DNA from 2 places in the Paenibacillus sp. N3/727 genome. Region 1 is predicted to be linked to the other one. Evidence: riboswitches for the same ligand, from Rfam matches in the RefSeq annotation. Region 1 holds a riboswitch; the other holds the start of a gene.
What was found. A riboswitch is a leader RNA that binds a small molecule or an ion and turns the genes downstream of it on or off. The one in region 1 is predicted to bind cobalamin.
Positions count from the first base shown of each region.

Region 2: another riboswitch for cobalamin. It lies ahead of MNQ98_RS23980 (ABC transporter substrate-binding protein); the one in region 1 lies ahead of MNQ98_RS03185 (ribonucleoside-diphosphate reductase subunit alpha).

Region 1 is NZ_CP093336.1:697,481-705,237, reverse strand. Features, by position in the region: partial or broken gene MNQ98_RS03195 (RNA-guided endonuclease TnpB family protein) at 1-805, opposite strand, end outside; gene MNQ98_RS03190 (transposase) at 816-1,001, opposite strand; cobalamin riboswitch at 1,291-1,523, shown strand; gene MNQ98_RS03185 (ribonucleoside-diphosphate reductase subunit alpha) at 1,720-4,053, shown strand; gene MNQ98_RS03180 (hypothetical protein) at 4,651-4,926, opposite strand; gene MNQ98_RS03175 (ribonucleotide-diphosphate reductase subunit beta) at 5,030-6,061, shown strand; partial or broken gene MNQ98_RS03170 (GNAT family N-acetyltransferase) at 6,149-6,688, opposite strand; gene MNQ98_RS03165 (DUF817 domain-containing protein) at 7,078-7,757, opposite strand, start outside.
Region 2 is NZ_CP093336.1:5,157,475-5,165,231, reverse strand. Features, by position in the region: gene MNQ98_RS24010 (TIR domain-containing protein) at 1-43, shown strand, start outside; gene MNQ98_RS24005 (hypothetical protein) at 40-270, shown strand; gene MNQ98_RS24000 (MBL fold metallo-hydrolase) at 407-1,180, shown strand; gene MNQ98_RS23995 (Cof-type HAD-IIB family hydrolase) at 1,302-2,108, opposite strand; gene MNQ98_RS23990 (metal-dependent hydrolase) at 2,333-3,046, shown strand; gene lplA (lipoate--protein ligase) at 3,250-4,251, opposite strand; cobalamin riboswitch at 4,513-4,719, shown strand; gene MNQ98_RS23980 (ABC transporter substrate-binding protein) at 4,960-5,964, shown strand; gene MNQ98_RS23975 (FecCD family ABC transporter permease) at 5,961-7,007, shown strand; gene MNQ98_RS23970 (ABC transporter ATP-binding protein) at 7,004-7,757, shown strand, end outside.

The sequences.
Region 1 (7,757 bases):
AGTTTTAGATCCTTGACGTCTTTATTTTTGTACCCACAGCACGAACATAACTGAGAACTTGCAAAGGTTTTGGATACAATAACCACTTCTTTACCGTACCATTTTGCCTTGTACTCAAGCATTGTTCTAAATTGTGACCACGATACTTCACTAATTGCTTTAGCCAGCTTGTGATTTTTCAGCATATTTGATACTTGCAAATCTTCAATACCAATTACATCGTGTTTTTTGATGATTTCAGTAGTGATTTTCTGCAAGTAGTCTGTTCTTGAATTAGAGATTCTTTCATGGATTTTTGCAACCTTAACACGTTGCTTGTTCCAATTCGAACCACCTTTTATACGTCTGGAAAGGATACGCTGCGCGTTCGCTAATTGTTCTTCAAGTTTGCGATACCATTTTGGATTTTCGTTTTAGGCAATTTAATTTTGTTCCCTACAATAGCAATATTCCCATTCGTTTGCTTGGTTGTATAGGATTGCACCTTATTCTTTTTAGACTTGAAGCGTGGTACGTCATTTTGCTTTTTGAAGAAACGATCAAATGCATTCGCAAGATTCTTTAGCGATGACTGCAAGGAAATACTGTCCACTTCTTTTAACCATACGAATTCTTTTTTCAGGTGTGTAAGTTTAGCTGAACACGAATTGTAGTTTAATCCTTTACCTGTTTCGTTGTATGCGTCACACCATTGTGTCAAAAAACGATTGAATACGAAACGAGAACAGCCGATTGTTTTAGCAATTAAAATTTCTTGTTCCTTACTTGGATAAATGCGAAATTTATATGCTTTGTTTACAATCACTGTTCTCACCTCAATTAGTGATTTTGAATGTACTGTTGTTCTGTGCTTCTGTATGTTTGTTAATAGTTACCACAAAGTAAGAAGGGTTCCAAAGACGAACTCCCCACAGTTTCTTTTTTAGCTGTGGGAACTCTTTAAAAAAACAGTCTTGCTGCCCCCCCTTAATACATTGGGAATCCCAAATATAGGATAACATACGTCAAGATAGTTTTTGTACTAACTATCAGTGTCTTTTCTAATTTACAATTTAACATATGTCGGACAATTCATCTCACGATTAAAACCGCGAGTGTTCTCAGCTAATTCATAAAGCGTGTATCACCGTATAAAAGGTCGTAATTCGAAGAAATGTGCGAAATCTCACTCTCTTTTGGCGGTTTGCGAATTGGCGGATTTTTCGGTCATTTGCTATAATTCAACTTGCGTCAAATTTTAAGATAACAGTTTACAAACACAATATATTGGGTTAAATTTATTAACATCAACCAAATATAGTGTGTACAGGCGTCTGGCGTCTAATATACCCGTCAGACTTAATAGGGAAGCATGGTGCAAATCCATCACGGTCCCGCCACTGTATAGGGCTTCAGAGCGCTTTTTTGCGATTCTGATATGAATTCGGCTTTATGGCCACTGAAGGATTAACTCGTTATGCCTTTGGGAAGGCGCCGAACTCTACACCCCAAGTCAGGAGACCTGCCTGTATACAGCACGACACCTATCCTACGGGAAATTAGGAAAGTGTTCACTCTTTTGCGTCTGTACATAACAGCAAGCCCTAAAAATAGCGGCTTAAGCTAGTATGCACATATTTATTCACAGCGCACACGAACATTTTCAACCTCCCCAAGGTTTGGAAAATGTTTTTTTAATGTTCTTTTTCCCATTTTTCCCGAGAAAGCGAGGAATTACCTATGCCCCAACTCGTAATTAAACCGAACAACCGTCAACTTGCTTTTGATGAAAACCGTCTCTCTGTCTATGCCGACCGAATTTTGAACGAACTGGATATGCTGAGCAAGGAACAACTACTTCGCGGTGTTCATTCCAAACTTCGTGGCGACAAAGTGACCGGCGATGAGATTAGCAGCGCATTCACAATGTCGGCTCTTGAGCTTGTTACCAAAGAGGAACCGAACTGGAAGTTCGCGGCAGCACGTTCACTTTTAACCTCCCTGTATAAAAAAGCGGCCAATCACCGACGTTACAAAGCTTATCCGGAAGAGCCTTACGGCGCCTTCTTCCCCCTCATTACAGAGCTAGTACAAAAAGGAATTTACCGTGAAGAGCTTCTGGAATGCTACACCAAAGCGCAGATTGAAGAGCTCGGGGAAACGATTGATTATACCCATGACCTGCTATTCGATTACATCGGACTACTGACGCTGGCAGAGCGCTACCTGGCAACCGACTTTGACGGCCGAGTGATGGAGCTTCCACAGGAACGTTACATGGTCATCGCGATGTACCTCATGCACAAAGAGCCAGCTGAGAAACGTATGGAGCTTGTAAAAGAAGCCTACTGGGCGATGAGCAACATCTACATGACGGCTGCAACGCCGACGATGTCCAATGCTGGTAAAAAGGTAGCCGGCCAGCTGTCCAGCTGCTTTATCGACACGGTAGATGACTCGCTCGAAGGAATTTTCGACTCCAACACCGACATAGCGCGTCTTAGCAAAATGGGCGGCGGTATCGGCGTTTACCTCGGCAAAGTCCGTGCCCGTGGCTCCGACATCCGTGGACACAAGAACACCAGCTCCGGCGTTATCCCTTGGATCCGCCAGCTGAACAACACAGCAGTTAGTGTAGATCAGCTTGGCACACGCAAAGGCGCCATCGCCGTTTACCTGGATGTTTTCCATAAAGACATTCTCGCATTCCTGGACCTGAAGCTGAACAACGGTGACGAGCGTATGAGAGCACATGACGTGTTCCACGGCGTATGCTTGCCTGACCTGTTCATGGAGGCTGTAGAAGCCCGCGATGAGTGGAGCCTCTTCTGTCCTCACGAAGTGAAGAAAGTGATGGGCTGGAAAGACGAGAACGGCCGCCCGCTTGGTCTGGAAGACTTCTACGATGAGAAGCTTGGTCAAGGAATGTTCCGTGAAAAATATGCAGAAGCCGTAGCACATCCGCTGCTCTCCCGCATTACGGTTCAAGCGATCGACATCATGAAACGTGTCATGAAATCGCAACTGGAAACCGGAACACCGTACATGTTCTACCGTGACACCGTAAACCGTGCCAACCCGAACTCTGCACACGGTATGGTCTACTCTTCCAACCTGTGTACTGAAATTATGCAGAACCAATCGGCTACAGTTATTGAACATGAAGAGCTCGTAACCAAAGATGGACAGACCCGCATTGTCATCTCCAAAGTTCCTGGCGACTTTGTTGTCTGCAACCTGAATTCCATTCATCTGGCACGTGCAGTTCCAGCTGGTGTACTGGAGCGTCTTGTACCGATCCAGGTGCGTATGCTAGATAACGTCATTGACATCAACAACATCGAAGTGCTGCAAGCACAATACACGAACAGCCAATACCGCGCTGTCGGCCTTGGAACCTTCGGTCTGCATCACCTGCTGGCCCTGGAAGGCATCCGCTGGGAATCCGATGAGGCGGTTGCCTATAATGACAATCTGTATGAAAAAATTAACTACCTGCTCGTTAAATCCAGCATGGAGCTGGCTAAGGAAAAAGGGCATTATCCGAAGTTCAAAGGCTCCGACTGGGAGAGCGGCGAGTACTTTACGTACCGCGGTTACACCGACGGCGAGCATGAAGGCAAGTATGTAACGACCGAGCAGTGGCGCGAGCTGCAGCAGGAAGTACAGCAAAGCGGTGTCCGCAACGCATGGCTCTTTGCCATCGCGCCGAACGGCTCCACTTCTATTATTGCTGGCTCAACTGCCAGTATTGATCCGCTGTATGAGCTTCTCTCTTATGAAGAGAAAACAACGTATAAAATTGCCAACCCAGCTCCCGATCTGTCTGAGAAAACGATCTGGTATTACAAAACGGCCTTCCTGATCGATCAGAACTGGTCCATCAAAATGGCTGCTGCCCGTCAGCGTCACGTGGATCAGGCTCAAAGCTTTAACCTGTACGTTCGTCCAGACATCCGAGCTTCGGAGTTCCTAGAGCTGCATCTTCACGCATGGAAGGCCGGCTTGAAGTCGACCTACTATGTGCGCAGCCGTGCGCTTACTATTGAAGAATGTGAGAGTTGTGCCAGCTGATCGGAATATATGGAACTGTTTAGGTAAACCCTTTTTTTCGATCCCTCCCAAACCCTCCCTTCCAAGGGAGGGCCCCAAGGGCTCTGCCCTCTGGACACCCGCAAGATGCGAGACACGTTTGTGAGGTGATTGAAAAGTTACTTTGGTGCTAGGATCGCTTTCTCCCTTCGGGAACGCTTTACTTTTAGAGCGAAGATAATGAGTTACTTTGTGCGTTCTTTAGAGTTATTTCCTGCTTGGAACGCTCTCCCTTCGGGATTTGCTTTACGTTAGTGCATAACCTGTGAGTTACTGGGCGTTCTTTAGAGTTGCTTCCTGCTTAGAGCGCTCTCCCTTCGGGATTTGCTTTGCGTTAGTGCATAACTTGTGAGTTACTTGGGCGTTCTTTAGAGTTGCTTCCTGCTTGGAGCGCTCTCCCTTCGGGATTTGCTCTACTTAGTGCATAACTTGTGAGTTACTTTGTGCGTTCTTGAGTGTCTTCCTGCTTGGAGCGCTCTCCCTTCGGGATTTGCTCTACTTAGTGCATAACTTGTGAGTTACTTTGTGCGTTCTTGAGTGTGTCTTCCTGCTTGGAACGCTCTCCCTTCGGGATTTGCTCTACTTAGTGCATAACTTGTGAGTTACTTTGGCGTTCTTTAGAGTTACTTCCTGCTTGGAACGCTCTCCCTTCGGGATTTGCTTTACGTTAGTGCATAACTTGTGAGTTACTTGGGCGTTCTTTAGAGTTGCTTCCTGCTTGGAGCGCTCTCCCTTCGGGATTTGTTCTACGTTTGTGCATAACTTGTTAGTTACTTGGGCGTTCTTTAGAGTTGCTTCCTGCTTGGAGCGCTCTCCCTTCGGGATTCGCTTTACATTTGCTCTACGTTTGTGCATAACTTGTGTGTTACTTTGTCCATCTATCTACTGTAAACGGGCGATCCGTAAGTCAGTGATTGAATATGCTACTAAAAAAGAATATTAAGGAGAGAGATTAAGCATGCAAATGCAAAAAATATTTAATACTGAAGCGCCTAACCAATCAACACGCATCATTGAAGGCGAATGCTCGGGTATTTTGAACTGGAACGACATCCGGATGCCGCATATGTACAAGCTGTACAAGGTGCTGCTGCTGAACCACTGGATCGCTGATGAAATTCCGATGTCCAAAGATGCACAGCAGTTCCCACGTCTGGATCCGGAAGAGCAACGTACATTCAAGATCAATATCTCCCTGCTTGCTGTATTAGATTCGATGCAGACGATGTTTGTCGGGGATGTGAAGCGGTACTTCACAGACTCTTCCCTTGAAGCAATCTCGGCGATTATCGGTCAACAAGAGGTTGTCCACAACCAATCCTACTCCTACGTTCTATCTTCTATCGTTTCCGAACAGGAGCAGAAAGAGATTTTCGAATACTGGAAGCACGATCCGGTTCTGTTGGACCGCAACCGGTTCATCGCTGACATCTATCAGTCTTTCCGTGACAACCCGTCACCACAGACGTTCTTCAAATCGATGGTGGCTGACCTGATTCTGGAAGGTATTTTCTTCTACAGCACGTTCGCCTTCTTCTACAATCTGGCACGTGACCAGAAAATGATGGCGACAAGCCAAATGATCTCCTACATTCAGCGTGATGAGAACCAGCACTGCTACTTCTTCGCCGAAGTGTTCAAGCAGCTGCTGATAGATTTCCCTGAACTGAACTCTAAGGAGAATATCGACTACCTGTACCGCACGATTGACCGCGCCGTTGAGCTCGAAACAAACTGGGCTCATTACACACTAAGTGAAGTTCGCGGCATTGATCTGAACGAGCTGTCTGACTACATCAAATACATTGCTAACCGTCGCCTGAAAATGATGGGTCTTGAAAAAGCTTACGAAGGCGTGGATGTGAACTGCATGCCTTGGATCAAGCCTTTCTCCGACGAAGCATTGAATGCAACGAAAACTGACTTCTTCGAAGCCAAATCCCGCAACTACGGTAAAGTTGGCGACGATAACGGATTTGACGATCTGTAAAATCTATCTGTTCAATAAAAACCTCCGTATTTTCTCATGAGAAAAGTACGGAGGTTTTCTATTCGTATAAAATTGCCTAAATCAACTATCTTCCTCGTTAATAATAGCTAACGTTTGATGATCTTCCCACTTTCCGTTAATTTTGACGTTCTTCCTGGCGATGCCCTCTTTATGAAATCCAGATTTTAAGAGTACATTGATCGAGCCTATGTTGTGAGGCATCACCCCAGCCTCAATTCTGTGAAAATTCAATTCCTGAAAGGCAAACTTCACAACCAATTTGACCGCTTCAGTCATATATCCCTTTCCGTTATGCTCTTGATCCAGAAAATAACCGATCCAGCAGCTTTGCAAATCTCCCCGCACGACCTCGGACAGTATGACTTCACCAATTACTTGTTGTGTGTCTTTTAACACAATGACAAATACATATCCCTTATCCTCTCTACTCGACTCTACTGCCTCCCGGATTCGTACTAATTGCCCCTGATACGTGTAAAAGATGTCTTCTCTCAATCCGGTGAACAACTGGAAAAAATCCTTATTCTGCACTTCCAGCTTTAATAGTGAATCGACATGGAATTCCTCCACCGGTTTTACAACAATACGTGCTCCTTCTAATAACATTCTGATCATCTCCTCTTCCTGAAAAAATAAAAAAAACACCACAGAAGTCCTGTGGTGTACATGTCGATCTATGTAACCACAGGTAGCGACCTGTGGTGTTTATTCCCACTGTATCCTTGTTTAGTTCAACCTAACCGAAGGATAAAAGTCACTGAGCATCCAATTTTGGACATACCTCTCCCGTGATTCGTTTGATCAAAGAAAACAGCAGTAGAGTATCCGATTCCTTTAGATAAAGACACCAGCGATCTTTTTTTCATCTGAATACTCTCTCCTCTCTCTTATATCCTTATTATAAAATCCCGCATCTATATTATTAAAATCTCATGATTATCACTTTATGAACAACAGGATACAGTATTCCTGTAGATATATCAAATCTTATAAAATTACATAACCGTTCCCTTAGGCGCGTCCTTTGCCGGACGTTTACCCAACTTTAGATGCTTCAACTGTGCCACAATAATAAGGCTGATCACAACGAGCAGGAACCACGAACTGATCTTGCCGATATGCACCAGACTCCAGACCTTTTCCTGACCTGGATACGTCCAGGCGCCAAGGAAAGTCGAAATGTTCTCCGCGATCCAGATAAAGAACCCGATTAGCAGAAAAGACAGCGTCAACGGCATGCGGTAGGTTTTGCCCAGGACATCAAAATGCACTACAGTTTTTAAAAACACCAAAAAGAGTAGTAGAGTCAGCAACCATCGAGCATCCCATACGAAATGGTGAGTGAAGAAATTAGCATAGATTGCAGCACTTATCAATACGGTCAAGATCGGCAGCGGCCATCCCGTTATACGCAAGTTCATCCGGCGCCATGCTTGGCAAATATAGCTTGCAACGCTCGCGTACATAAAGCCACTATAGAGAGGGACCCCGCCGATTTTGCTCCAGCCCTCTTCGGGATAAGACCATGACCCCATATGCACCTTGTACAGCTCCAGCATTAACCCAATCACATGGAATACGCAAATGACCTTCAGCTCATCGAACGTCTCCAGCTTGGCTGCCACCATCCCGACCTGTGCGAGCAGACAAATGATCAGAATAAGGTCATACCGAT
Region 2 (7,757 bases), 1.9 Mb from region 1:
GCTTCGAACCATCAGGCATTTAGTTGGAGGGGATTCCATATGAGCAGGAATGAGAAAAAGAAGATTGCAGGAAATCTTGGGTCCGCCAGCAGTCATTGGGTGGTCCGCGGAAGTATTCCAGTGGAAGGTGCTTTGAAACCGCGCGAGCGTTCTGGGAGACGACAGAAGAAATCAAGCATTTATATCGGTCCTTCCGTAGAAGGTACAGACAAGAAGTATGTTAAAGTTATCAGCGGAGCGGTAGATGACAAGAAGCCCTCATTTGCATAATTCGTAATGAAACTGCCGGGTTTCCGGTGTAATCATAGATTAGATGATAAGCCGTTCGGCATGCTGCCGGCGGCTTTTATTGAGATATAAGAAGGTATCAACTTCATTTCTCACGGATAGGGAGAAGGGGAACATCATGGATACATTAACTTTTTTAGGCACGGGAGATGCTATGGGGGTACCGCGTGTGTACTGCGATTGTGGGGTATGTACTGAAGCTCGCTTCTTCGGGAACAATCGCCGACTGCGTTCTTCTGTCATGGTAGAGGACGGACAAAATAGGTTTATGATCGACTGTGGTCCAGATTGGCGGAATATGATGGAAACAAACGGAATACGGCAGGTGAAGCATATGCTGATCACCCATGCACATTTCGATCATATCGGAGGACTTCCCGAATGGGCTGATGCCTGCCGATGGCTTAGGGTCAAAGGAAGCCTATATGCTCCTCGGGAAGTGTTGGAACAGATCCAGCGGCAGTATCCTTGGCTGTCGAATCATATGATAATAACAGAGGTAGATGATGGCATCACACTTTGCGGTTGGGATATTTCATGCTGGAAAGTGAATCATGGAAAGAATGGCTATTCTTATGCGTATCGGTTGGAAAAGAATGGATTCTCCTGGGTGTATAACTCGGATTCGATCAACTTGAACGACGAGGAAAAGAAGCCGCTATACGGTTTGGATCTCCTTGTGCTCGGTACAAGCTTTGTCCATGAGACGGCGGAGTTTTCAACCCGGTCTGTGTATGACATGAAGGAAGCGGCTGAACTGTTGGCTGAGGTAAAACCTCGGAAGACTGTATATACTCATATGTCGCATGGTGTGGATGTTAATCAGCAGATTGATCTTCCTCCAGGGACGGTTCTGGCCGCTGCCGGTATGAGTCTGAAGCTGTCACGCTAAGGATTGCTTTATCATAGTAGTTAGAAGGCTCCACGATTATTAAATAGCTACCCAATATAAAAGAGGCTCGAACCTAGGCATTCAAAACCTTGGATACGAGCCTCTTTTGTTCATAAAATATTTATTCCGCGTTCAGCACAAATTTCTCGATTACATGTTTAACGCCATCTTCGTTATTGCTAAGCGTTACATAGTCCGCTAATTCCTTGAGCGGCTCAATAGCATTGCCCATGGCAACACCAAGGCCTGCACATTCCAGCATTTCGTGATCATTCCAGGAGTCGCCAATCGCAATGGTTTGTTCCAAAGCGCAGTCAAAATGATTCGCAAGGAACGTCAAAGCATGGCCTTTCGTACCTTCTTTATGCATGAATTCTAGAAAATAAGGTTTGGATTTCGTGATATGCATTTGATCGCCAAGCAGCTCCTGGAATACCGGAATCAGCTCGTCGAGATAAGCAGGATCATCGATGATCAGCATTTTAGGTGTAGGCTGTTCGATCATTTTGATGAAATCAGGCTCAATATAATAAGGCGTGCGGTTCAGTGCACAATAATCGATCAGTTTCTGGTTCTCTTCCCGGGAGTATAGCTTGTCATCAATATAAGTCTGCAGATGTAGATTATGCTCTACACAGTACTCATACAGCTTTCTGGCAGCATCAACGGGAACATAGCGTTCATAGAGAACCTCTTCGTCCAACAAATTCTTAATCAGAGCCCCTTGATAAGTGATGATTGGCACATTTAGTCCGGTTTGGCGGGCAATCGCTTGTGCGGATGCATAGGCTCGGCCGGTCGCCAATGTAACTACAACACCTTTTGCGACAGCCTGCTCCAACGCCTGCTGGACACCCGGGGTTACTTCTTTATCGTCATTGATGAGTGTGTCATCGATGTCGATGGCAATCAATTTGTAATCGGTCATGGTTGTCTCTCTCCTTTTATCTCTGTCTTAACTCTATTGTACCGTTTGTGGCACGGTTTTCAATTGGGACAGGATCATATTGTCCATAGAGTGGAAAGGGTAGACAAAAAGAGGGTTTTTTTGCTATACTAAAATGCCGAACATACATTCCCGTGCATATTACGGCTGAAAGAAGTGAACGGGCTCAAACAAGACAACTAGAGAATGAAAGGAAGTTATTTATTATGATGGGAAGAGCCCATTTGGTTATTAGCACCGGCGTCACCTTGTCGGTCATGGGGCTGGCCGGAATTCCCGTTACACTCCCGGCTGCGGCTGCAGCCGCAGTCAGTTCGCTGCTTCCTGACATCGATGAGCCGAACTCCATTTTGGTCAGAACGGTCATCCCAACAGGACTGCTGCGTGTGCTGCAGTTGGCATTGGTTGTTGGAGCCGTATTTATTTTTTACTACAGCCAGGATTATGCTCCGTGGAATCTGGCACTGGCAGGTCTGATTGCCGTCGTATCCTTTCTGCCCGGACGGACGCTGCGTCATATCGTGATGTTTATGATTGGTCTGGGACTTCTTCAGTTCGGCCAAGCCTTCAGCCCGTGGAACACGATTGCCGGATGCGTACTGATGATTTCCACGCTCGTTTCCCATCGTGGTTTGACGCATACTGCATATGCTGCGGCAGGCTGGACTATGCTGCTCTATTTCGCAACAAAAGGAACAGCGGGAGGGGAGAGCTTATGGATTGCAGGTGGAATGTCTTATGCCCTTCATTTGGCGGCCGATATGCTGACGAACAGGGGAATACGGCCATTACCTCCACTGAAATTCAGAGTGAAGTTCAAACTAATGAGCACTGGTAGCAAATGGGGGAACACAGTAGAGAACATGTGTATCGTGCTCACACTCGTCTTGCTCTGGTATGTATTCATCGCATCCAAATAATACGAACGGGGGGTGTCCCAAAAGGTCCATTGACCTGGGACGGCCCTCATGTCTGTTGTAAGACGCTACGTGTAGAAATCGTTCCTACTCAAGAAGTGAACAATGGACTATAAAAGCAAGCAGGTCACCCAAGGATGAATCCTCGAGTGACCTGCTTTTTTTGAAAGATATCTCTGTTAAAATCGTGACTCAGTACTGTTACTCTATTCCTCTAAAAAAATCAAACCGATCAGATCATCAAACTCCAGATTACCGAAGTAATGCTTGACGTCAATGGATGAGAGGGCTTCTCTTACTTCACTTTCCTCGTAACGTTTGCCACGAAGCGCGTTTTCAATATCGGCTACATCGCCTACGCCAAAGAAGTCACCGTAAATTTTAATCTCGCCGATATGTCCATCTTTAATGTCCATGCGGATATCGATAATGCCGACTGGGAATTTTTTCGCGTGTTTCACATTGCTTTCTGGTGATAAGCCATAGTTCCAGTCCCAGTTTTGGTAACGTTCCTTGGAGATTTGATTGATCATTTCCCAGTCCTTTTCTTGAAGAACGTACTGTGGAACCTGATCTGGCTCCATTCCGAAGATCGAACGCAGAAGCTCTGCACGGAACTGTTCAATTGTCATATCTGTACCGAGCAGCTCCTTAATGTTGGCCACACGGCTGCGCACTGATTTCGTGCTCTTCGATTTGAACTTCTCTGGGTTAGCTTTAAGCGAGGCCTGTACATTGTCCAGATCCAGGTCAAACATAAGAGTCCCGTGGCTGAACATGCGTCCCCGTGTGGAGAACTGGGCGTTGCCGGAAATCTTTTTCTCTCCGACTTGAAGGTCATTTCGGCCGCTGAGCTCAGCCGGAACACCCATTTTTTGAAGGAAATCGATAACGGGTTGGGTGAACTTCAGGAAATTATGAAATGACTGGCCGTCGTCTTTTGTAATAAAACTGAAATTGAGATTGCCGAGGTCATGGTATACAGCACCGCCTCCGGACAATCGCCGAACAACTTGTATGTTATTGTCACGGACAAACTCCTGATTGATCTCTTCAATCGTGTTCTGGTGTTTGCCGATGATAATCGACGGCTGATTAATGTAGAAGAGCAAATAGCTGTCTTCCATAGGCAAGTGTTTCAAAGCGTATTCTTCAATCGCTAGATTAATGGCGGGATCATGGATCCCCTGATTATCGATAAAGAGCATATGTACGCCTCCGCATAGTTTTTCGGGTATAAAGCTTCAGATCTATTGTAAACCAATGTCCGGCTTCAGGGCAAAGGGTGAGAGGCAAATCCACAGACGCGTACGATAAATAAGTGAGATATCCATAATGGTTATATAGGCAGAAATAGGGTTCACGGCAAGCGGGGAGCGGCTACTCAGTTTTTTTCTGTGAAGTTTCAGGTTGTAAGCCGAGAGGATATCTCATATAATCGTCAAAAGAGAAGTAAGCTTGGCAAAAAGAATATTCAATACTCGCGAGGTCCTGGAGAATAAGCAAAGCATATGTTTTGCTCCCGGGTTAAAAGGGAAGTCGGTGCAAGTCCGGCGCGGTCCCGCCACTGTGAATCAGGGATATCCTCCATTACTGCCACTGGTCTAAACAGGGTCGGGAAGGCGGAGGTGTCATTTCAACCTGTAAGTCAGGAGACCTGCCCGCGTAATGATCTGACGGTCCTTCGAGGAAAGGATTACGTTTGGCGGACCTAATGTGGGTGAGGTGCTGTACTAGAGCAAAACTCCTATTTATTGGATAAGGTTCATTGTTTCCGAAACGTAGCCCCTGATTCTTCTGCGGAGAAATCAGGGGCTTTTTTGTGGTTGGATGTAAGGATTTCCGTCAGAAATCAGGTTTATTGAGTACCTAAGGCAAGCAAGTTGTTCTCAAACTAGGGTTAGGAGAGAAAATCGATGAAAAAAATAATGAAATCATGGTCCGCCATGTTGGCGGTGCTGATGCTGGTCCTGTCACTGGCTGCTTGTGGAGGAGAAACAGCTCCGAAGGAGGCAACACCAACACCTGCACCGGAGGCTGAACAAGGTCAGAAACCGGAAGCACCTGCCGCTGAAAACGCTAAAACGGTGTATCCGTTAACTTTAAAGGATGCTACTGGAGAGGAAATGACATTTGATAAGGCTCCAGCAAAAGTTGTGTCGCTGTCTCCTTCCGAGACGGAAAAACTGTTCGCACTTGGCTTGGATGAAGAAATTGTCGGCGTATCCGAAGTGGACGACTACCCTGAGGCAGCCAAATCCAAGCCGAAAATGGGCGGTTATGAAATGGATGTTGAGGCCATTGTCGCTTCAGGCGCGGATGTTATATTTACAGCAGCGATGAATGAACAGAACGTACAGAAGCTCCGTGACCTCGGAATAAAGCTGTTCGTGAACGACCCGAAGACGATTGCTGAAGTCATGGACAACATTAAGGTAGTTGGAGAGATTACGGACCGTCAGGCGGAAGCTCAAGGCATCGTAGATCAAATGCAGAAGGATCTGGACCTTGTGAAGGAAGCGGTTAAATCCGTAAAAGATGAGGATAAGAAAAAAGTGTATGTTGAGTTCTCACCGGGTTGGACGGTAGGAAAGGGCACATATCTGGATGAGATGCTCAATATCAGCAATTCAGCCAACGTGGCTGGCGACAGCGAAGGCTGGTTCGAAATCAGTGAAGAGAAGATTATTGCAGCGAATCCAGATGTGATTCTGTATTCCAGCAATGTAGTGGATGAATCCACCAAAAAAACTTTGGATCAAATCATTAAAGAACGCAGCGGCTGGGACCAAATCGAAGCTGTGAAAAACAATAAGCTGATTAAAATTGATGACAATCTGATCAGCCGCCCGGGACCTCGTGTAACTCAAGGATTGGTTGAAGTAGCGAAGGCGGTCTATCCGGAACTGATGACCCCATGAGTAAAAAACTTGCGGGTTATGGAACGGTGGGGCTCCTGCTTTTACTGCTGACGCTGATCGTCAGCCTCGGCATCGGTTCCGTCCATCTGCCCGTTAAGGAAATTGGAGCCATGCTTCTTCACCGGTTGCCCTGGATCGGGGACTCTATTGTTCCCAACTGGGAAGTAGCTTCCGAGCAGATCATCATGAAGGTACGACTTCCCCGTATACTGCTCGGTATGCTGGTTGGGGCATCCCTTGCGGTGGCCGGTGCTGCTTTTCAAGGGGTACTTAGAAATCCGCTCGCCGATCCCTTTACACTCGGTGTATCCTCCGGTGCATCACTTGGTGCTGCGTTTCTGATCTTCTACGGATTGCAGTACTCTTTTGCGGGTGCCTGGACCTTGCCGATCGTTGCATTTATGACCGGGGCGATCACGCTGTGGATTGTGCTGCTCCTCGCCCGAGATCACGGTAAGATACCGACTAACGCACTGATTTTGTCAGGTGTGGTTATGCAGTCCTTTTTAGGAGCGGTCGTTTCATTCTTAACGGTAATGTCACGAGATACGCTAACGGACATTCTATTCTGGACGATGGGAAGTTTAAGCATGCGGGGATGGTCGTATATTGCTGTCCTTTTCCCGTATTTTACTGTAGGCTTCTTATATTTGTGGAGCCGGGCGCGTACACTGAATCTGTTGTCTTTAGGTGAACGTCAGGCGGCCCATATGGGGCTTAACGTCGATCGTCTGAAGACCAGTGTGCTTGTTGTTGCCACCTTTCTAACGGCTGCGGCCGTGTCTGTATCCGGTGTGATCGGCTTCGTGGGACTGGTTGTTCCTCATATGATCCGTCTCATTACCGGTTCTGACTACCGGATCATCATTCCATTATCGGCACTGGGCGGAGCGATTTTCATGGTCTGGTCCGATACGGCTGCCAGATCCATACTGTCGCCGACCGAAATTCCGATCGGGGTAGTAACTGCATTTGTTGGAGCTCCGTTCTTTGCTTATTTGCTGTACCGGAACAAAAAGCAGCGTAGGGAGGGAAGTGTATGATTACACTTCAAGGCGTAAGCAAGCGCTTTGACCGGGTGAACGCGGTGACCGGTATCGATTGGAACGTAAACGTTGGGGAATGGTGGGGCATTATTGGTCCGAACGGAAGCGGTAAATCCACGCTGCTGCATCTCTTATCAGGTGTGGAGTTGCCATCGTCTGGACATTTACAGTTTCGTGGCAGAGAAGTTTCAAGTTATAACAGAAAGGAGCTTGCCCGCTCTGTAGCGGTTCTTCAGCAGGAGGGGCTCGCTCCGTCTGATTTTACAGTGCGCGAGGTTCTTGAAATGGGACGTTACCCGTTTCAAGACTGGATGGGACGGGAGAAGAAAGATTCCGGACCGCTTCTGGATCGTATTATCCGAAAGCTGGAACTGGAAAATTTCGAATCCAGACGACTTGATCAATTAAGCGGGGGACAGCGCCAACGTGCAGCTCTTGGCAAAGTGATGGCTCAGGAACCTACACTTCTGTTGCTTGATGAGCCGACAACTTATTTAGATATCCGTCATCAGCTGCAATTTATGAACATGGTTGCAGAGTGGCGCGAAGATACCGGTATAACGGTAATTAGCGTGCTCCATGATCTTAATTTGGCGGCTCAGTTCTGTGACCGGCTTCTGGTGCTTCAGGATGGAAAGATCGCGGGAGAGGGAACCCCGGCTGAGATACTGACCGAAGATTTTATCCGGCGAGTATTCCGAGTGGATCCGGCAGTCGTCAGCCATCCTGAAAATGGCGCTCCCCAGG